One region of the Lutispora sp. QWL-02 genome, then DNA from elsewhere that is predicted to be linked to it. Evidence: a T-box and tRNA genes for the amino acid it is inferred to sense, from the RefSeq annotation. Region 1 holds a T-box; the other regions hold tRNA genes.
The links. The T-box of region 1 lies ahead of argS (arginine--tRNA ligase). A T-box ahead of a tRNA ligase gene usually reads a tRNA of that ligase, here a tRNA-Arg.

Region 1 (7,293 bases):
TTATTCAGTCAGCATAACATTATTGCTGTAAAATCTTTTTTCACGCTATACATAGTAAAGTTCGCAATCAACAATTTTTCATAACCTTCATTCCTAATTCCTAACTCCTAACTCCTCATTCCCTTTTACATGCTTTCAGGTGTTTGTATCCCCAATAAGCCTAAGCCTGTGGTCAGTACGCTGCATACTGCCTTGGTCAAAGCCAGCCTGGCTTCCTTTACCTTTTCGTCGGCGGTCAATATGGGGTGGGTGTTGTAGAATTTATTGTAAGCCTTAGCAAGGTCGGTCACATACCTGGTTATTACAAAGGGCTCATACCTGTCTCCCGCTTGTTCTACGGTTTCCTTAAAGAAGCCCAGCAGCTTCACCATATTATATTCATCTTCGGTTTTCAGGTACGATAAATCCGGATTTTCTCCGATATTTCCCGCTTTTTTCAGTATGCTCTTCCCCCGGACATAGCTGTAGAGCACATAGGGCCCTGACTCGCCTTCGAAGCTGAGCATATCCTCCCAGGAGAATATTATATCCCTGTCCATATTGTTCTTCAGGAATGTATAGATTATTGCCCCCATACCTACTTTTTTGGCTACTTGTTCCTTGTCCTCCAGATTGGGATTCTTGCTGTTTATTATCTCCAGGGTCTTTTCCACAGCTTCATCCACCACTTCCTTGGCGTATATTATATTGCCCTTCCTTGTGGCAAGCTTGCTGTCTGCAAACTTTACCAGAGATGTTCCCACATGCACGCAGTCCTTTGCCCATTCAAAGCCCGCAAGCCGGAGCACGGAGAAAAACTGCTTGAAATGCAGCGCCTGGGTGTTTCCTACCACATAGAAGGATTTATAGAAATCATAGGTCCTCTTCCTGTAGATGGCCGCCGCCAGATCCCTTGTAGCATATATGGTAGCTCCGTCGGATTTCAGTATTATGCAAGGAGGCATATTGAATTGCTCCAAATCAACGATCTGAGCTCCGTTGCTTTCCTTGAGCAGATTCTTGTCCTTGAGTATCTGCACGACCTCGGGCATCTTGTCGCTGTAGAAGCTTTCCCCGGCATAGGAGTCAAATTCTATATTGAAGTCCTTATACAGCTTTCTGAATTCCGTGAGGCTCAGCTCCCTGAACTTTTCCCACAGCGCCACGGCTTCCGGTTCCCCGTCCTCAAGCTGCTTGAAATATGCCCTTGCCTCATCCTCCAGTGAAGGGTCTTTTTCGGCTTCTTCATGGAACTTTACATAAATCTTCACAAGCTCGGTTATAGGGTCCTTTTCTATCACTTCATCTACGCCCCATCGTTTATAGGCGGAGATGAGCTTGCCAAATTGGGTTCCGTAGTCCCCTAAGTGATTCAGCTTCACTGTGTTGTATCCCAAGTGCCTGAATATCTTTTCTATGGAGTTTCCCGTTATGGTGTTTACCAGATGTCCGATGTGGAAAGGCTTTGCAATGTTGGGGGATGAAAATTCCACCAGCACCGTCTTGCCTTCTCCTTCATCGGAGCTGCCGTATTTATCTCCCTGCTCTAGTATCTGGGCTATCGTATGCTTGATGAACCCTTCCTTATTTATGAAAAAGTTCAGATATCCTCCCGCAGCCTCGGCCTTCTCCAATGTATCGTCCTTTTCCACCTTTTCGGCCAGTTCCCTGGCTATCATATTGGGTGCTTTCCTCATGACCTTTGCCAGCTGAAAGCATGGAAAAGCATAGTCTCCCATGTTTGGCTGAGGCGGTATCTCCATCAGTTCCAATATTTTTTCTGTTTCCATTTCTGTCATGCTGCTGATTTTCTTTGCTATTTCTAATTTAAAATCCATATTGCTTCCTCCTTATTTTCTATGTTGTATTCCTTTGGGGTCAGTCTATGGCCGTAAAACCAATAAAAATTAAAAGTCCTCCGTCTCAATAAAGAGACGGAGGATCCGCGGTACCACTCTAATTGGCATAAATGCCCACCTTAATCCATAACGCCGGATTGCGCTTGAATCTCCTCGGCTCTTTTCTTTGACGTCTGACTGCCCGGCTTCCACTCTGTCCGAGCTCGCTTAAGTCCTTTACGTCAATTACTTTTCCGATTCATAGATGTTTTATATATTTTGATATATTATTTACTATTCTATTTAATTATATAGGAATAGTCAATATTTAATCCGCAATGTGGTGCATTTTTTCATTTCCACAGGCTGCCAACCCTATGAAAAATACCCTTTGGGTTACATATGAAACACCAACGTTTTTGAGTTTCATCTATTTATAACGAGGCTCGGATGTTTAAAACAGATTTTTTAAATCAATTTGCTGCCAGCCGGAATAATCCATGCCACGAATCCATAGAGTGAATTTCTCTGGCACAGCGATAACTTGATATACAGTGCCACCGTGAACAGCTCCTCCGTCTTTCACTTCAATATCCATGAGTTTTTTCATGCCGTTTACGTCCAGTTTACCAAAGAAATCTTTGGAGTTGGCAAGATTAATTAGGTTATTATAGCGCGGGTCAACTTCCGGTTTAAGAGGATCAACTATTTTATCTTCCCATTCTACTGGATATGGTGGAATGAAATTATTGTATGCAGCCAAAACGCCGTTTTGTCCGCTTTTTCTCACACGAGCTCCGAAGGTTGCTCTCTCCACGGATACACATTCTTTTACATCGGCAACCTGGAGAGCATATGCAAGATCAGCAGGGACATCCAGTAAATATTTTGATGCCTCATCAATAGTATTGCATTGGTTTAGAGCCGTTACTAAAACAGAAACACTATTTTCACGATCTTCTATGTATTCAGGATCAGAAAGCGACCCATTATTAAGTTCAATAAATATTCCTTTGTCATTCATGCCGGTTTCAAGATAAACATTGCCTAGCGGATGTACATTTGCAAAACTGTTTCCGGAATCAGGATTGAAAACAGCTACTGACAGGTACTTCATATATTTGACCATGGGCTCTCTTTCTATGTCCCAATTCCTGCCGAATATAAGAGTGCCGTCCGGTGTGTACTTGTCCCAAACCGCTAAACCGCTGCATGCACTAGTAAGTTCTCCGCCCATAACCAAATATGAGAGATTAAATATTCCGGCATTCAGAATCAGCACCTCATCATCGCTAAGTCCTGATGTTTCGGCAACTCCTTTTAACAGTTCATTAAGATTTGAGCTGAGAGTTGAGGCTAAACCTTTTGCATTTTCAAGCTGAGCATTATAATCCATTCCACGTGCTACAACATCTGCGGATATATCATCATAAAAACGGCGTAATTCATCCTTGACAAGCCCTCCATACTGACGTCCCATCTCTCGCCATGTGCCGTTTAAGGCGAGTACCCAATAAAAATCATCACTGGTTTTATATGCTGTACCACCTTCAAACTTTTTTATTTGTGTTAGAGAACTTTCATTTCCATGGCCGCTGCAACCGACAATAAAAACTGTTAAATAGACTAATAAAACGATAATGACAAAGATGTTTACATGATAAGACTTTTTAGGATTCATTATTGCGACCTCTCTTTCTTTTGATTATTCAAAATGCATAGGAAAGTATAAAATATAAATTTTTAATACTATTCTAAAATTATGGATAATAGAGCAGCTAGCATTTTTGCGCATTCAGCTCTGGCAGCATTTTCTTTGGGTGCGAAGATATTGTTTTCTTTACCGGATATGATACTTACACTGCTTAATTTTGCTGCTGCATCTTTTGCATAAGTGCTGATATCGGCTTCATCTGCAAATACCCTTGGTTCATTTTGACTCTCCAACTTATAATTTTTAGCTTTTATGAATCTTTCAATAATCACTGCTATCTGTTCTCTTGTAATTTTATCATTTGGTGCAAATGTAGTTTTAGATGTGCCAAGTACATATCCATTTTTTGCTGCCCATGCTACATATGGTGCATACCATACAGTTTTGTCAAAATCACTGAATTGAGTTTCAGCATCTTCTGGTATAATATCTCCTGACAAAACAGCAAGCATTTTTACAAATTCAGCTCTGGTAACGTTATTATTGGGAACAAATCTGCCATCACCAATTCCATTAATAACTCCTCTTGCGGCAAGATAGGTAATATAATCCTTGGCCCAGCCGCTTACATCCATAAACTGTACGTAGTTATAGCCAATGGCATATCTCGATAGATGATTAGTCTTAAAAGTTACAAAACCATCTTTGTATTCTCCGTTTGTGATCATATTGTATTTTCCATTTTCATCAACATGATAAACAACAATCGCGTTTTTATCCTCACCATCTTTGAGAGTATATGGTATTCTTATTGTAATACCATTGCCGCCAAAGCCGGTTATAGTATTGCTGCCTGATTTAATTTCAATATCTACAATTGGCCTGCCATCAGCACTTTCAGTTTTGTTGATACTTAAAACAATATTGCTGTCAGCTCTGGCTGCAATTTGCTCCAGCACTTCTTTAGGAAGGTATATCTCACCTTTGTTTAGTGAAATATGAATATTAATATCATTATCGATCAAAGCTTTAAGAGCATCCTTATCAATGTTTAATTTATCGCCTTCAATTACTATTTTAAGAGATTTTGGCTGCATTTCTTTATCGAGTTTGTTTAGTGCTGCAATTATATCACTTTGCCTAAGAGTAAAATTCTCTTTAATATAAATCGCAGCCTGATTACCCTCAATTATGGTTTTTATCACATTAGGTGTGTTTGTTGAAGCATTGGTTGTGGAACTATTAGGTTCCTCATCTTTGGATTTTTCACGCTCAGTATCTGCAACAGTAACAAATACAGTTTTCGATGCTGCTGCCTTATCACTGCCGATATCATCAGCAGGATTTTTTATTGAGCCATCGGCATTAAATTTTAACATGCCTCCTGCCGGATTATAAATTTTGTTGTTTTTATCTATCAGATATATATTGCCTATTGCTTCAACAAGAATTTTTGCAGTTCCTGCTTTCTTGGCTGTAATTATACCATCTGAATTAATTTCTGCAATTTCAGGATTCAAGCTCTTATACTGCAAGTCATAGCTTTCTGCTGCAGAAATAGGGAGAATACTAGCTGCCATGCTTTGGGAGGTTCCCCTTTCCATGGACATTGGTTGATTAACACTGATTGAAACCGCCATACCTGTATCTTTATAAACTATTACAGGTTTTGAACTAATTATCGTTTCTTCATCATTAATAGTTTTTTTGACCTTAATATAAAACTCAATACTATCGTCATCTCCAAAATCAGCGTCAGTTACTTTTACCATTTCATCAATTTTATATATATCTGAAGGTTTCACAGTATCAAATGAAAGCGTTTTTACAATGGCTGCCACTGCGTTATCATTAAATTTTTCAATTGAAAGCATAATATTTTCATCATCTTTATTTCCTAAGTTTAAGAGTGTTCCGGTAATTCTTATTTCGTCATTTGAGTAAAGATAGCCGCCTTGATTTTCTATAATAATATTCTCCTGAGGTGAGATTTCATATAGTTCCTCAGCAGCACTACTCTTCAGACCTTTCTCCCATGCTGTAATTTTTAGTTTTACCGGATTATCTGCGGAGAAATTATCCGGCATTGTGAAGCTTGTACTTGCAGTAACTTTACCACCTGATGACAGGTGCGAATCAAATACTATATCATCATAAATTTCAAATTTAAAGGTTACTTCTTTTGAGGGCATAAAGCCTGCATTAACAGCACTGACGGTAAGGGTTACGTTATCTCCGGCCTTGGGATATTCCGGATATATTTTTATATCAGATGGATAAATGTCCAGTGTAGATACAGGTTCAAACCGTCTTGCAACCAATGCGGATGTATCTGATTCTTTTTTATCCCATTCATCAGGGGTACTTGTATTATCCACAATTTCAAATCTGCGGTTTATAACAGTAACCGTACCATTTGAATCCACAGCGACTGTTTGCTCATTATTATACTCTCCGGGAGTTTCAGATAGCTGCTGCTTAGTGCCCCAGTTTCCCCTATAAACTGGTTCTCCGTATACACCTTCGTAAACTGTTTCGAATTTTGAATCATACATGGCTGCATATAATTGTCTTTCTTTAACAGCCACATTGTTAGTTATTGTTTGTCCTAGTTCATTCCATGCAACATAAAGGTTGCCGTCATCACCTATTGTTACAGTAAAGCTTTCTGCTGCCTCAGTATTTTTCTCATCCATTACTGTTAAAAAGCTTTCATATTCATCTTTTAATTTGGAATATGCCACACCGCCCATTGTTTCCTCCGAAAGGTTAAAATTCATAAGCGGATAAAGAGCTATATAAGATATATAGCCATTGTTATTCCAGAACAAATAGGAATCACCTTCATATTCTATTGTCTGCAGGTTTGAGTCCGGCGTTAAATCATCGGTAATCCTTATAGGTGATGTCAAGGTTCTGTTTTCAAAATCATAAACCATCATAAATAATTCTGAATCATCTCTTGTTTCAGGGTTTTGGTCGATATCAAGGATATAAATTATTTGTGCCTTGCCGTCTTGGCTTGCAGCGGCAAAATCAGTCACTTTCGGAGTATAAACATCTGCTAAATCAAAGTCCATAAACCTCTGTCCATAAAGCGAACCGGCTCCGTTCTTTTTCTCATATTCGAGATATGTTTTTTCATCTTCGTAATAGCTTGTCTGCCACTTACCATTGACATACATTCTGTAGGCAATTGTGCTGTAGGAATTATGCAAAAAATCTCCAATTTTTAATGCATTGCCATCAAATGCAACATCTTTGGTTTTATAATCTGTCTTATTATAAAGGAGCATGATATTTCCGGTTGTCTTGTCATAAGCCGCTTTTGGCGTCGCGTTCCCATAGGTTCCGTTATCAAAGGTCAATCGTTCTGTATTTCCTGCCTTATTGCCATCCAAATCAAAGAACTGTGCATAGATATCGGTACTGCTCAATAAATCAGCTATGGAAGGCTGTGTATCGCCAAAAGTTCTATTGGAGCCTGACCAGGTAACAAGAATTTTATCTCCTACAACTTTTGCATAGGGGTCGCAGTCAGCCATTCCATCGTCCTGGAGCTTAACAGGTTCACTCCATTCGCCGTCATAAATTGAATAATATAGGGCTGTACTGTCATAATCCGGTCTTTCCAGGTCGTCATTTATAAAGAATAATATTTTCTTATTGTTATTTAATGAAACTATCTTCGGTTGGGGATGTTTGTATATACCACTTTGCAGCGTTGTGACTTCAATACCTCGCAGACCTGCATTTGCACTGTCAGGTATATTATTCCAGTCCGACATATTATAAGCCCTGTCAAGCTCTGATATCCTTGAT
Region 2 (7,293 bases), 1.2 Mb from region 1:
TAGCTTGATGAATTGGAGGAATTTTAAATGGTTAAGAAAAAGGTAGGCACTATAACCTTAGCTATTGGCCTGATTACAGCGGGCGCAGTGCTCTTTGCCCAAAATTTTACTGATCTTCCTATAAAGGATATATATAAGTATTGGCCCTTGCTTCTTATAGGACTGGGATTGGAAATAGTTATATATATGTCTGTTTACGGGAGGGATAATGCAAATGTGAAGTTGAGCATAGACGGCTTATGCATAATTTTTATTATCCTGGCTGCAATAATCGGCAGCGGAAACTTCATAGGCTTCAGACATATGCATATACGGGGAATAGGAGATATACCCTTTATCGGAGGTTTGGGATACCGGGGCCAGCTGGAGGAAAACATAAACCGGTCGGGTATATCCAAGGACTATGACATAAAGGAACTGAAGCTTACCAACAGCTTTGGGGATATTGAAATAAAAAAAGGCAAATCTGATGAAATCAGATTGGAAGCTGTGGCAACAGTTCAGTACAATGATGAGAGGAAAGCTAAAAATTATGTAAAAAATGCTTTAAAGATTGAAGAAGGCGAAGTTACAAATATTTATATTGAGGACTTATCAAATCTTGCCAACAAAGATTATAATAAAGCCATGGTGGACTTTATAGTATATATTCCCGAGGGAATAACCTTGGATATAAAGAATAGCTTCGGCAAGATTGAAATAGAAGGCGGAGGGAAAACCACAGTAAAAAACGGCAACGGAGATATTAAGCTTATAAATTGCTTCGAGGATGCAGAAGTAAAGAATTCCTTCGGAAAAATAGATATGGAAAATATAAAGGGAAGCATAGATGCCTCAAACAGCAATGGAAGCATAGATATAAGAAAAGCTGCCGGAGATATTGATGCCGATACTTCCTTTGGCAATGTAAGGCTTGAAGAAGTCGGAGGAAACATAGAAGCTGAGAGCAGCAACGGCAATATAGAAATATTTAAAGCAAGGGGCAATATAGAAGCAAAAACTTCCTTTGGAAATGTGAGACTGGATAAAGAAAGCATAGACGACGGAAAGGTTTCTGCCGAAACCAGCTTTGGAAGCATCAAGGGCTTCGATGACGCAAGTGTTCGGGACTCAGGGCAGAAGAAAAGCCTGGAAGCCGCTTACGGCAAAGGCAGCAGGGATATAAGATTGAAAACCAGCAATGGCAACATAGAAGCAAGGTAGGAAAGAAATCAGGGGATATTCCCCTTTCCTCATTTTTTTGAAGAATAATCAAAAAAAATTCGTCAAAACACATAAGTTGGAGGGCGGTGGATAAATTTGAAAGATGAGGAGCTCATTGAGCTTATAATAAATGGAAATACGGAACTTTATGCTGAACTGATAGAGAGATATAAAAATAAGGTATATTCTACAGCCTACAGCTATACGAGGGATTATGAGGAAGCCAAGGACTTGACTCAAGAGATATTCATAAAGGTGTATAACAATCTGTCCGGCTTTCAAAATAAAGCCCAGTTCTCTACATATCTTTACAGAGTAGCAGTAAACAGGTGCATAGATTGGACCAGAAGAAAGCGGCCCAAGACCATTTCCATGCTGACCTGCCAGGATGATGAAAATGTAGACATATATGATTTTATAGCGGATTATGACAGCAATCCGGAGGAAATACTGCTTAGGCAGGAGAATATGGATTTCATAAGGCGGGAGGTAAGCAACCTGCCTGAGATCTATAGCACAGTGATGATCATGTATTACTTTCAGGAGTTCAGCCCGCAAGAGATTTCAGACATATTGGGGGTTCCAAGAAAAACTATTGACACCAGGCTTTTCAGAGCAAGAAATCTTATCAAGGAAAGAATAAGAAGGAAGCTGGATTTTGGGGGTGGGAAAGTTGCTATGCAGCCGAGTTAGAAAGAGCTTGCACAGCTATGCAGCAGGCGAGACGGAAGGATTGGAGCATTTCCTTATGAAGGAGCATCTAGACAACTGTCCTTCCTGTAAAGCGGAATACGAAAGGATATTGGAGATAAAATCCATATTGTCGAATATGGGAAGAAATATTGCAGTTCCTTGCAGTCTCGTGGTAAATATTATGGAAACTATTGACTTGGAGAAGTATAAAGCTATAGGGATTCATGCTCTCAATAATCTGAGAAATTTTGGGATCAGCTTTATAGCAGCAGGGCTGATCATATCTCTATTCAGCATAGCCCCTGATATGGGATGCTCCAATAAAAGATTCATCGGGAGGAGCATGGCCAAGGTTCAAGAAAGCATACTAAAGCCCTTTGAGATGCTAAACAATAGTGTTATCAGTATTTCAGACAAGATATCAAATTTGAATGAAGCAATGGGTGCAAACAATGAGTAATTAATAGGGGGGACCAGAATGATCCGGGATATTTTATTTTTTTGTTTTTCTTTGATACCGGGTGCTGCTCATATGTCTATGGGTTTTTTCAAGCGGGGAGTCCAATTGATGATAACTACTATTGGGGCTTTTTCGCTTTTGATCAGTTTTAATACGGAACAATTGGTTGCTGTGGTATGCTTGCCATTATGGTTTTTTAGTTTCTTTGACGGATATAATATAAGAAGGCAGATAGCTGCAGGCAATACCATAAAAGATGAAGAAGTATACAGCTATGATATATTTTTTAATAACAAAAAATATCTGGGACTTGGGCTTTTGCTGCTCGGACTCATAGGTCTCATAAATTCCCTTCCTAACAGCCTGATAATATCCTTATTCGGCGTCAGATCACAGAATATTTATTGGATGCTGAGAAGAAGCATCGTGCCATTATTTTTAATAATAATAGGTTTATACTTGCTTATAAAAAGCAGGAAAAAATAAATCGCCACAATTTTACAGTTTGATTTTAAGATGCTTTTGTGATAATATATAATGTGTTCAAAAAATTGCGCTCGTAGCTCAGCTGGATAGAGTACTTGACTACGAATCAAGGGGTCGCATGTTCGAATCATGTCGGGCGCACCATCTATGCTGAAAAAGTTAAACCCTGGCAATGGCCGGGGTTTTTTATTATTTATTTACGGCGATGGTTTCCATTATATAAATGTTAATAATGATTGAATATTAAATCAATGGTACAATATATTTATGATGAAAAATGGATTTAGATGGGGTGAAGGGCATGAACCGTAATAAACTGAATATATGCCTGGTGGGCTTCGGCAATGCAGGGAAGGAATTCTGCAGGATGCTTGTGGAAAAAGGTGAAGAGATCAAGAATACATATGGCTGGAACGTAGTTGTCACTGCCATATCCACATGGTCTAAGGGCAACTTGCTGGATCTGTCGGGTGTGGACCTGAAAAGAGCGTTGGATGAGGTGGAGGCAGCGGGAAGGTTTTCTCATGATAACCCTCAGAAAGCTGACCACAGTACAACGGATATGATAAAAAAATCAGGAGCGGATGTATTGATCGAGCTGAGCACATTGTCCATCAAGGATGGGCAGCCGGCCGTAAGCCATATAGAAGAGGCCTTCGCAAATCATATGCATGTGATTACGGCCAATAAGGGGCCTATTGCATGGGATTATAAAAGATTGAAGGCATTGGCGGATGAAAAAGGCTTGTATCTCCTTCATGAGACGACTGTTATGGATGGAGCTCCGGTATTCAATCTGGTGGAAAAAACGCTGCTGGGCTGTAGAGTGTTGCGCTTCAAGGGTATTTTAAACTCCACTACCAATTTTATAATGGAAGAGATGGAAGCGGGAGCGGATTATGAAGCGGCTTTAAAAGAAGCCCAAATCAGAGGCTTTGCGGAAGCCGATGCCTCTATGGATATAGACGGCTGGGATGCAGCGGCAAAAACTGCCGCCCTCATCAATGTATTGATGGATGGGGATGCAACGCCTATGACTATTGATAGAACGGGAATTGCAGGCATCACTGTCAAAGATATGGAAGATGCAAGGTCCAGAGGAGGAAAGATCAAGCTGCTCTGCGAGGGATACAGGCATGAAGGTGAAGTGAAAGGCCGGGTCTATTCTGCCTTTGTGGATAACAAGGATATATTCAGCAATATTGATTCTACTACATCCATACTGTCCATCACAACAGACCTCATGGGGGAAATCTGCATGGTGGAAAGAAATCCTGAAATACAGCAGACGGCTTACGGAGTATACAGCGATATGCTTGCTTTGATACAGGACATCACAAGGGATGAAGCAAGCCTATAATAATTCCGCGTCTCAGCTTTACAGCGGGTAATGCTCATTAGTGCGAAAAAATCTAACAAGAATAGGAGTGAATTATCTAAATGAAAATTGTTGTTTTAAATCAAGATGATATTAAAAACGTATTTTCTATGGAGGATGCTATTCAGGCAGATAAGGATGCCTTGAAACTTTATTCGTTAGGTAAAAGCGCAGTACCCTTGCGCATAAATTTAGATGTTCCTAAGTATGAGGGGCATAGCCTTTATATGCCCGGGTACTCTGCTGACGCTAATGCATTGGGCGTAAAAATCGTATCGGTTTATCCTAAAAATATTGAAAAGGGCTTGAACAGCGTGCCGGCCACAATGGTATTATTGAATAGCGAAACAGGCGAAGTATGCAGTTTAATGGACGGTACTTACCTGACTCGTATACGTACAGGCGCTGTATCCGGAGCGGCTGCCGATGTGCTTGCCCGTAAGGACAGCAAAGTGTTTGCCATGTTTGGTACGGGAGGACAAGCAGAGACACAGCTGGAAGCGATTCTTACCGTGCGCCCCATAAAGATTGTAAAGGTTTTCGGCATAAGCATAGAACGTGCTGAACGCTTTACAGCGCGGATGACAGCCAAATTTGGAGAAAAATTTGGAGTGAAGATCTTTGCTGCTAAATCTTCCGACGAAGCTATTGAGGATGCGGATATCATAACCAGTGTTACAACCAGCAAAAAACCTGTTTTTGACGGAAGATTGGTGAAAAAGGGCTGCCATATCAACGGTGTGGGATCATATACTCCTGAAATGCATGAGATTGACGAATATACTATCACCCATGCCGATAAGGTATATGTAGATACTCGCAACGGCGTTTTAAATGAATCAGGAGATTTGATCATTCCTATTAAGAACGGTAACTTCAGCGCGGACAGGATTACCGGAGAACTGGGTGAGGTTATTGCAGGCAAGGCACCGGCACGTATGAGCGACGATGAGATCACAGTATTCAAGACTACCGGCAGTGCGGTTTTAGATATTATAAACGCTCAGCGCATTTATGAAAATGCCTTGAAGAAAGGAATGGGCAGCATCATTGAAATTTAGTGGTGAAAAAACATAAATACTGGAAATAAATGATATAATATAGTCAGTTAACGTATATAGGAAAAGGAGAGATGCTAAATGAAAATTCGATTTATAGGCCACTCTTGTTTTTTAATAGAGGAGGGCAAGTATTCCCTTCTTTTTGATCCTTTTATAACGGGAAACCCGGCAGCAGCGGTGAAGGCAGCAGATTTGAATCCTACTCATATACTTGTAAGCCATAACCACGGAGACCATAGGGGTGATGCTGCGGATATCGCTAAAAGAACCGGTGCCACGGTTTTTACTACCAATGAAATCGGCATCGATCTCAGCAAAAGCTGTATCAATGTGGCGGCCGGACATATAGGCGGCAAGGCAAAAACTGAGTTTGGAAGCGTCAAATTTTTTCAGGCCTTCCACGGGAGCGGAATAGCAGGAGGCCATGCCTGCGGCTTCGTAGTTGACCTTATGGGCAAAAAGATATACCATGCTGGGGATACGGGGCTGACGAAGGATATGGAGCTTTTATGGAAGCAAAATATTGATTTGGCATTGCTGCCCATAGGGGATTTTTATACCATGGGACCTGAGGATGCACTAGAGGCCGTAAAGATGATAAAGCCCAAATATGTGATACCGATGCATTATAATACATTCCCGGCTATCAGTCAGAACCCGGAGGCATTCAAAAAAGCCGTAGAAGGTGAGACCGGCGTAAAGACAATGGTGTTGAAGCCGGGAGAATCTATGGAGATGTAGGTAAAAAAGAAGATATATAGATAGGGAGATATTTCTAGTAAGACATGAAAGTCTTATGTAGTTATGTCTCTTTTTTTATGTTTCCAAATACAAACTAGATTAAAATGCATAGGTATGGTTAAAAGATTGTTAAAAAATAAATTTAAAAATTACTTATATTCAGAATATTTCGGGAGGACATTTACTAAAAGGGGCGAATACATTATATAGAACAGAATAACGTTCTGCAATACAGAATACTGGAGGTGTACTTAGGAAAGCTTAGTACTTTCATAAAATGTATCAAAAAGTTACTTATAATTTTGTCCAGCTAAAATATTTACTAAAAAAATGGAGGGAAGAGAAATGAAAAAAAGAGTAGCATTAATATTATTAATTGTTATGATCTTGTCATTAACTGCTTGCGGAACAAACAGCAATTCAGAGCCTGCAAAACCAGCTTCAAACGAGACTGTAAAAGAAATTGTATTAAAGGCTGGTCATTCAGTTGCTCCTACACATCCATATCATCTTGGGCTTGAAAAGTTTGCTCAGCTTATAAATGAACGTACCGACGGAAAGATAAAAATTGAAATATTCCATTCAGCACAGCTTGGTAATGAAAGAGATATGATTGAAGGATTACAAATGGGAACGATTGACATGGTTGTATCTTCAACAGGACCTATGGGAGGCTTTGAACCGAAGATGCTGGTTGTTGACTTACCTTTTTTATTTCGAGATAGGGAGCATGCATATAAAGTGCTTGATGGGGAAATCGGTAAAGAACTGCTATCCACTCTTCCTAGCAAAGGCATAGTTGGTCTTGCTTTTTGGGAGAATGGTTTTAGGCATATAACAAATTCGAAAAAGCCAATAAATGGGCCAGAAGATATTAAGGGTTTAAAGATAAGAACAATGGAAAACCAAGTTCACATGGATTCATTCAAAGAACTTGGAGCTGACCCTACACCAATGGCTTGGAGTGAAGTATTTACAGCCCTCCAACAAAAAGTAATTGATGGACAAGAAAACCCTATTCCAATAATATATACACAAAAAATATATGAAGTTCAAAAGAATTTAGCTTTAACAGAGCATTTCTATTCACCATCGCTTCTTCTGATGAGTAAATCAAAACTAGATAGTCTTGACGCAGATACACAAAGGATTTTAGCAGATACAGCATTAGAAGTCGCTGCTTATGAGAGAGGACTTATCAAAGAAATGGAAGACAAACAGATAGACGAACTCAAAGGCTTTGGAGTAGAAGTGACAACACCAGATAAAGC
Region 3 (7,293 bases), 1.2 Mb from region 1:
CTGCTTCCAATTGTAGTATTCATCATAAAATCTGACTACCAGCTTGTAGTATCCTGTAATAGGTGTTGTTTCATCAAATAGGCTTATGCTTCCAGTGCCTTCAGTGCCTGTTATGCTGTCTATTTCCATTACACGCCACATATCGTCATTATCCTTTATACCTTCAGATATATCAGGTTCTGTTAAAGGCTCATAAGTCCAAGTTAATTCATCCATCATCAAAATTGTATATAAAAACTTATCCTGCAAAGCCCTGTCTTCAACTCTATAATTTACACTTTTTGGATCTCCATAATCACTCAGTTCAAGACTAAATCCTGTGACCCTAGGACCTTGATTATCAAAATAAAAGGCTTTGCTGCTGATGGTCTCCGTTTCCGTGCCGTTTACTGCCAGTATATTTAGATAATATGTGCCTTCCAGCGGAGCATCAGAGCTTGTCCCCTGTATGTGATATTTGCCATCTTCTCCCGGCAGTACCACTTTATTTATTACATCTCCTGCTTTATAGGGTTCTCTAGTCCACGAATATTTTACTTCATCCACACCGCTCTCCAAATCCTTCGCACTGAAAGAAACTGTGCGGCTTGTGGTATACAGAGTATCTTCTCCTGCATTTAAATCCACTACTGTCCCATCCTCACGAATACTCTTGTCCCAAGTTATGGTCGGAGGTGTTGCATCCTTTTGATTGACTATAAAGTATATATAATTGTTCCTATATCCATTTCTTGCTTCATCCCAAGCCTCAATAAATAGGGTGAACTCTTGATAAGGGGGTATGCTGCTTCCATTAGGAATATCAATTTTGACTGTATAGGTTGTATAAGTATCATCTACCACAGGTACCACTGTACTGCTTATCAACATTTTCGTCTCCGGCTCAGTAATTTTAAAACCATTTTTGTCTCTATATTCCCAATGATAAGCCAGAGTAAGAGGCGACTGCTTGGTCCCCCGGTTTTCCTCACTCACTACAATATCAATGCTTGTCCTGCCGCGTTCATATGCCTCATAGCTGTCCCATGGATATACTGGAGAAATAATCTTCGGCAATGCATTATCCAGCTTGAGTTTATATTTATCTATATTAGGCTTTTCATAATAAATAGCGGCATTTCCGCCTATATCACGCGCATGGTCATCGAAGGGGCCCGATCCATCAGGATTATAATAGAATTGTATATAATTGTCTCCTGCTATCAGTCTATCACCAATTGGGATAGAGTATTCATGCAAGTATCCCCTCCCTCCTTGGACATCTCCATAAACCATAGAACCACTTCTAACCAGAATATTTGTCCTCAGAAGTGTTCCCAGCCATATATCTACCGGTTCATTGTACTTTACACTGCCATAAATGGTATCTGAAGTGTTCACCCAGTTGTCCAAATACTCGCCGGTATCCTTATCCTTCTTCAATGGCACCGCATTACCGTTATAATCCCTGATTTCAGTAACTGTTGCTTCGATCATGTAAGGCGGTTTTTCATCAGAAAGCCATACCCTTATGTTATCCAGGTATACATCCAGGTCGCTTCCGCTTTCCCTGTCTGCGTATATATCCACCTTTATGCCTGTGGTGCCTGCAGGAAGGGTAATCCCGGTTTTCTTCAGTGTTTTCCAGGATTTGTTCCCTATATAATAGCCTGAATCGTGGATAAGTTTGGTCCCGTTGCTGTATATGCGCACCTTAAACCGGTCATTATCACTATCATCCCATCCGGAATAGTCTACTGAAAAATTAACCGTTAGCTGCCCCAGATTACACAGCATTTTTTGTTCCTCATTCAAATAAACAGTCCTTGCAATCTCTGCATCGGCCATTTCTCTAGTACCGTTTTCGTCATTTTTGAAGTAGTAAAAGTACCCCGGATTGCCGCTGGATGGTCCATTTTTCAAGGAAGTAACCCTTGCAACCTCATCATTCAAATTTGTCCATGAACCCGGTGAGCTTCCGTCATCATCGAGCAAATACCATTCATATCCCCCATATACAGCTATGCCGGAAAAAGATATATATGTCATCATTATCAGCATGAACACCAAAACCGTCTTCACTTTTATATTTTTCAACATGATCCCTCCCTATAATCTTCAATATATCAATATCTATCAGAAATGGTCAAAAAATTCTGCATAATTATTTATATAATACCTTGTTTCCCATTTGTATACCATGTACTAAAGTACAGTCTGCTATAAAAAAAATACAGCCTTCTACTAAAGACTGTATTTATAAACTGTTATTTGTGCTCCACTATTCCCATCCGTGCCGCATAAGCAATGACTTGTGCTCTATTCTCAAGATGCAACAGCTCTATAATCCTCCCCATATGATATTTGACAGTGCGCTCAGTAAGCCCCAAAGCATCTGCCGCTTCCCTATAGGTTATTCCTTTGGCTACCATTTCCAGTATTTCCAGCTGCCTTTGGGTAAGCTGCCTCCCTTTGCTATCCTGTGATGTGCTGGCTGTAGATGCATGCTCATAGGAGCTATTGTCCTTAAACTCTTTTAAAAGCCGGGAAGCTAAATCCGGTGAAAGAGGAACCTCTCCTTTTTCAAGATCAGACAGCATGCCTACCAGTTCCCTGGCATTAGTATTTTTTAGAAGGTATCCTGATGCTCCATACTTCACTGCATCAAAAAGATCTTCATCCTCCTCAGACGTAGTAAGCATGATGATCTTTATTTCAGACATCTCTGCCTTTATCAGCCTTAATGCATCTATTCCGCTGCACTCAGGCATCTTGATGTCCATTAAAATAATGTCCGGCTTCAATGCCCGAGCTTGCGCAAGCGCCTCTCTCCCATTTTTTGCCGTACCGGCCACATCTATTCCATAGGTTTCAAGAAGATATTGAAGACCTTCCAGAAATAAAGGATGATCATCTACCAGCATTAGTTTCATCTTCATTTTTCCCACCTTTCCTGATAGGCAGATATAAAGCAATCCTGCTGCCTTTTCCCGCAAGTGATTCGATGTGAATTCCCGCACCTATTGCAGCTGCACGCTCCCGCATTATATTCAGTCCAAACTTTGTACCGGCGCTGTTTTCGTATAAACTGCAGTCAAACCCTTTTCCGTCGTCCTCTATGATAGTACAGAACTCCTCCTGTGAAAAAGAAAAAGATATTTTTACATTATCGGCCTCCGCATGCTTCCTTACGTTGTTCAGGGCTTCTTTGATGATATTCAGCATATTCAACCGTATTATCGGCTCCAGTATCTCACCTGTAAAGTCAATAGGCATATCCCTTTTAACATATATGCCGGTTTCTTCCTCAAATCTAATAATATCCTTTTCTAATGCTTTGATAAAATCCTTTTCGGTAAAGGCGGTACTCCTGGCATTGTGTATATATTCCCTTATTTCATCATGGGCCCCCTGTGTAACGCCTATCAGCTTGTCCAGCTTTAGAGAGACCACTTCTACCCCTGAGTTCAGAAGTTCCTGCTTGATTCCCTGGGCCTGTAAGCTTATGAAGCCTAAAACCTGTCCCAAGTTGTCATGCATATCCCTGGCCATCCGTTCCCTCTCCTCAATCACTGCAAGCCTCCATTGATGCCTTAAAAACTCCTGCTGTGCCTGCTTCTTATCAGTTATATCATATATAACTGCAAGCCTTCCTATAAGAATACCCTCCCCGTCAACAAGAGGAGAAAACAATGCCTCATAAACCTTTGCATATTCCATGGCATCTACTGAAAACTCTGTATGTGCAATATTCCTGTCCATGCAAGCCTTAGCCAGCTCCGGAATTTTAGAGCAGGCCTCTTCAACCCTTTTGGCAGAAGCTTGTGAAACAGTCAAACCTATGATCTTTTCAAAGGCCGGATTCATATCCAGCACCCTGTCCTGCAAGTCAAGGACCAATATCCCTGCTTCCATTGTCTCAATCACAGTAGCACGTGCCAAGGGTATCAAGTCGAATATCTTATAGCGAAAGATACCCCATGCCATTATCAAACCCGCCAGTCCAAAGAACACCGGCGTGATATCAAATCTTTTCACAGGGCTGATGCCTGAAATATACAGCATATTGGGTATAACAATTAAACTTAATCCCAAAAACAATGCAAATGCTTGCTTTCTGTATACTGTGTTCTTAAAAAATACCGCTCTGGCGATAAGTATCCATGCAGTAATATTCAAAGAATGTGAATAGAGAGCATGAATATAGAAGATAGGACCGTATCTTTTAGCAATGACGGGAAATGATCCGCTGTAATCCATGTGTATCCCATACCTTATCAAACCGTGCACTCCATCAGTCCAAACGAGCATTATGATAATTGTAGGTATGACAGCAAGCCACCAAATCTTTTTATTTCTTACCCATCCATGATATCCGGTGAATTCCATGCATAACACAAGCAATGTTACAGGTGAATAGCAATAAGCAAAATATTGGATATTTGCCCAAAAAAGCTTGGTGCCGAAGTCGGCCGCCGCCATTTCAAGTGCATTGCCTGATGACCATATGGTCACCACAAGCATGCTGAGTATAAAGCTGGCAGCACCTTTTGCATTTTTTCGCCTCAGCAATGCATATATTCCCAAAGATAATGTAATGCACGAAGACACAATCAAAGGCCATATATATGGAATATATTGAAATTGCATACTCTCACCATGCCTTGCCAATAATATACTATTTATATTAAGTATAAGGTATTAATTTATTTAATGGAATAAAAATATGAAAAAAGCAGGAAATCAATCCTACTTCACTTTTTTTATTTGAACTTGCCAAATAAGCCATATAAAGAAGCATAAAAAACCCCAATGCCTCAAAGCGTTGGGATTGGTAATTTCAATATGGTGCACCTAGCAGGAGTCGAACCTGCGGCACACGGTTTAGGAAACCGTTGCTCTATCCTACTGAGCTATAGGTGCATTTTTATTACAATATGTATATTACAATTTTATTTTGTTTTTGTCAACTTTAAAAAATTGTATATTAGCTTGTTTACTAACCTATGCCTTGAACTACAAGCCTTCCTATCCATACGGACGCCAGGCTTAATATCAGATTTAATGCGGCATTGCTCATCCCTAAAAAATAGCTGCCCTTGCTCAATAATTCTACTGTTTCGTAACTGAAGGCAGAAAAGGTGGTCAAGCCGCCTAAGATACCGGTGACCAAAAATATCCTCATATCCGGTGAAAGGCTCCAGAGCTTCATGCTTCCTTCCAGTATAAAGCCTATGAAGAACCCTCCTATTATATTTACGCTTAGCGTCCCCAAAGGCAAAGAAGAGCTTATATGCCTTGAAATCATATTGGATATCATGTATCTGAAAGATGCGCCGATAAAACCGCCGATTCCCGCTAAAACAACTTTTATCAAATCTCACTGCCTCCAAATATTTTATCCATCATGGTATTATAGTATTCATATGCTTTTTCATTGTAACATGTGAAGATGACCTTCTCAATAGAGCTGTTTTTCTTCAAAAAATCTAAAACCTCTGCAACGGCAATTTTTACTGCTCTTTCCAGAGGGAATGAATATACCCCTGTGCTGATGGCCGGAAATGCTATGGTTTTTATATCATTTTCTGCGGCAAGCTTCAAAGAATTTCTGTAAGCATTCCTCAGCAGCTCATCCTCGCTGCTGTTTCCGCCTTTCCATACGGGCCCCACAGTATGGATTACATGCTTTGCAGGCAGGTTATAGCCTTTGGTTATCTTCGCCTCTCCTGTCTTGCAGCCTCCCAGCCCCCTGCACTCCTCCAGGAGCTTCGGGCCTGCTGCTCTATGTATGGCGCCGTCTACGCCGCCTCCGCCCAGCAGGCTGGTATTGGCCGCATTCACTATGGCATCCGCCTGAAGCTTGGTTATATCTCCAAGAAAGATTTCTATTCTGCTTTTCATATATATCACCTCATAGAATTATTCCGCCCGGTTCCTTGTCTTTCTGTGGTTTACTCCTCATCATTATGCTACTATTATTATAATATCATAAAAAGGGGTTATAAAAATGTGTGGAAGGTTTTTATTGAAAAGCGGATTAGAGGATCTGGCAACCAGGTACAATGCAGATTATTCCGAGGGCTTATACAAATCCGGTGAAATTTTCCCTTCCGAAAATGCCCTTGCAGTGGTAAAAACGGACGGCAGGATAAGGCTTCTGCCTATGAAATGGGGCTTCCCCATGAGCGGCAGCAAGAGGCTTATCATAAATGCCAGAGCAGAAACAGCGGATAAAAAGCCCATGTTTAAATCCGCTTTGATCAAAAGAAGATGTCTGATCCCCGCCAATGCCTTTTTTGAATGGAAGGCAGGACAAGGCAACAAGATCAAGCATCTCATCGGCAAAGATGATGAGGATATATTCTCCATGGCCGCTATCTATGATGAGGATACCTTTGCTATTTTGACCATGGATTCCTCAGAAAAAATGAAGAGCATCCATGAAAGGATGCCCTTAATCCTGACCAGAGAAGAGGAAAATATATGGCTGGACGACAAAGCCGATTTATCTATGCTGAAATCGATTATGAATGCGCCCCGGTTCATAGACTTCAACATCAAACCTCTCGCCGGCAAAAAGGAATATACGCTCTTTGATTTTATGGAATAAATATATCACTGTCCAAAATATCTATACAGTACCTTCACAAATTCCGGCATATAGGAGGCTATATCTCCGCTGAGCGAATCATGCCGGACTTGTCTTTGCTCCTTGAGGCTGCTCAATGCTTCCTTTATTAAATCGGCGCTTTTAATGTCGCTGCCGGTTTTAGCCTTCACAAGATCGGCCAGTATTTCCATCGCTTCGCTGTCTTCAAGCATGGCAAAGCTGGTGAAAAGGCAAAGCCCAAGATTGCCGGAGGCGGCAATATATCCGTATAAATATTCTGCAGGGCTTAAATCTTCACAGCCTGGAGCCCTGTTCTTGAGATCCAGTTTAAAGCTTCCCTCCTCTTTATAGGAAGGCTTTGTCATCATTGCCTTCAGAGCTTTGTTTTCTGCATATAAGCCATATATTCCCCTGGTGCCGCTGCCTATTATCCTTCCCTTTGCCGTCAATTTCCTCAGCTCCTCAATGCAATTTACAAGCTTTCCTTTTGAAGGTTTTTCATCATAGGCTTCAAACAGCATGGCACATGAGGATAAAAACTCCAGTGTATCCGCCCCCAGATTGAAACACTGCTTATTCAAATTGATTATGAAGTCCTTATCATCGATTCCGAAAAGATCCTTACACGCTGCATAAGCTTCGCTTTCCGCAGGTGAGCTATAAGGAGTGTCATCCGAAGACCGATGCCTGTTAAGGCATCC

Region 2: it encodes a tRNA-Arg, which carries the amino acid that the T-box ahead of argS (arginine--tRNA ligase) is inferred to sense. The anticodon was not compared.
Region 3: it encodes a tRNA-Arg, which carries the amino acid that the T-box ahead of argS (arginine--tRNA ligase) is inferred to sense. The anticodon was not compared.

The regions. Positions count from the first base shown of each region.
Region 1 is NZ_CM177762.1:1,548,350-1,555,642, reverse strand. Features, by position in the region: gene argS (arginine--tRNA ligase) at 126-1,817, opposite strand; T-box leader at 1,907-2,089, opposite strand; gene AC4HCY_RS07120 (C45 family autoproteolytic acyltransferase/hydrolase) at 2,272-3,498, opposite strand; gene AC4HCY_RS07115 (S-layer homology domain-containing protein) at 3,567-7,293, opposite strand, start outside.
Region 2 is NZ_CM177762.1:361,518-368,810, reverse strand. Features, by position in the region: gene AC4HCY_RS01515 (DUF4097 family beta strand repeat-containing protein) at 28-1,203, shown strand; gene AC4HCY_RS01510 (RNA polymerase sigma factor) at 1,300-1,896, shown strand; gene AC4HCY_RS01505 (anti-sigma factor family protein) at 1,868-2,356, shown strand; gene AC4HCY_RS01500 (hypothetical protein) at 2,375-2,842, shown strand; tRNA gene AC4HCY_RS01495 (tRNA-Arg) at 2,910-2,986, shown strand; gene AC4HCY_RS01490 (homoserine dehydrogenase) at 3,144-4,202, shown strand; gene AC4HCY_RS01485 (ornithine cyclodeaminase family protein) at 4,283-5,281, shown strand; gene AC4HCY_RS01480 (metal-dependent hydrolase) at 5,360-6,022, shown strand; gene AC4HCY_RS01475 (TRAP transporter substrate-binding protein) at 6,368-7,293, shown strand, end outside.
Region 3 is NZ_CM177762.1:338,320-345,612, forward strand. Features, by position in the region: gene AC4HCY_RS01355 (DUF5011 domain-containing protein) at 1-2,079, opposite strand, end outside; gene AC4HCY_RS01360 (response regulator transcription factor) at 2,247-2,918, opposite strand; gene AC4HCY_RS01365 (sensor histidine kinase) at 2,890-4,551, opposite strand; tRNA gene AC4HCY_RS01370 (tRNA-Arg) at 4,826-4,902, opposite strand; gene crcB (fluoride efflux transporter CrcB) at 4,979-5,356, opposite strand; gene AC4HCY_RS01380 (O-acetyl-ADP-ribose deacetylase) at 5,353-5,883, opposite strand; gene AC4HCY_RS01385 (SOS response-associated peptidase) at 6,008-6,592, shown strand; gene AC4HCY_RS01390 (aldehyde ferredoxin oxidoreductase N-terminal domain-containing protein) at 6,598-7,293, opposite strand, start outside.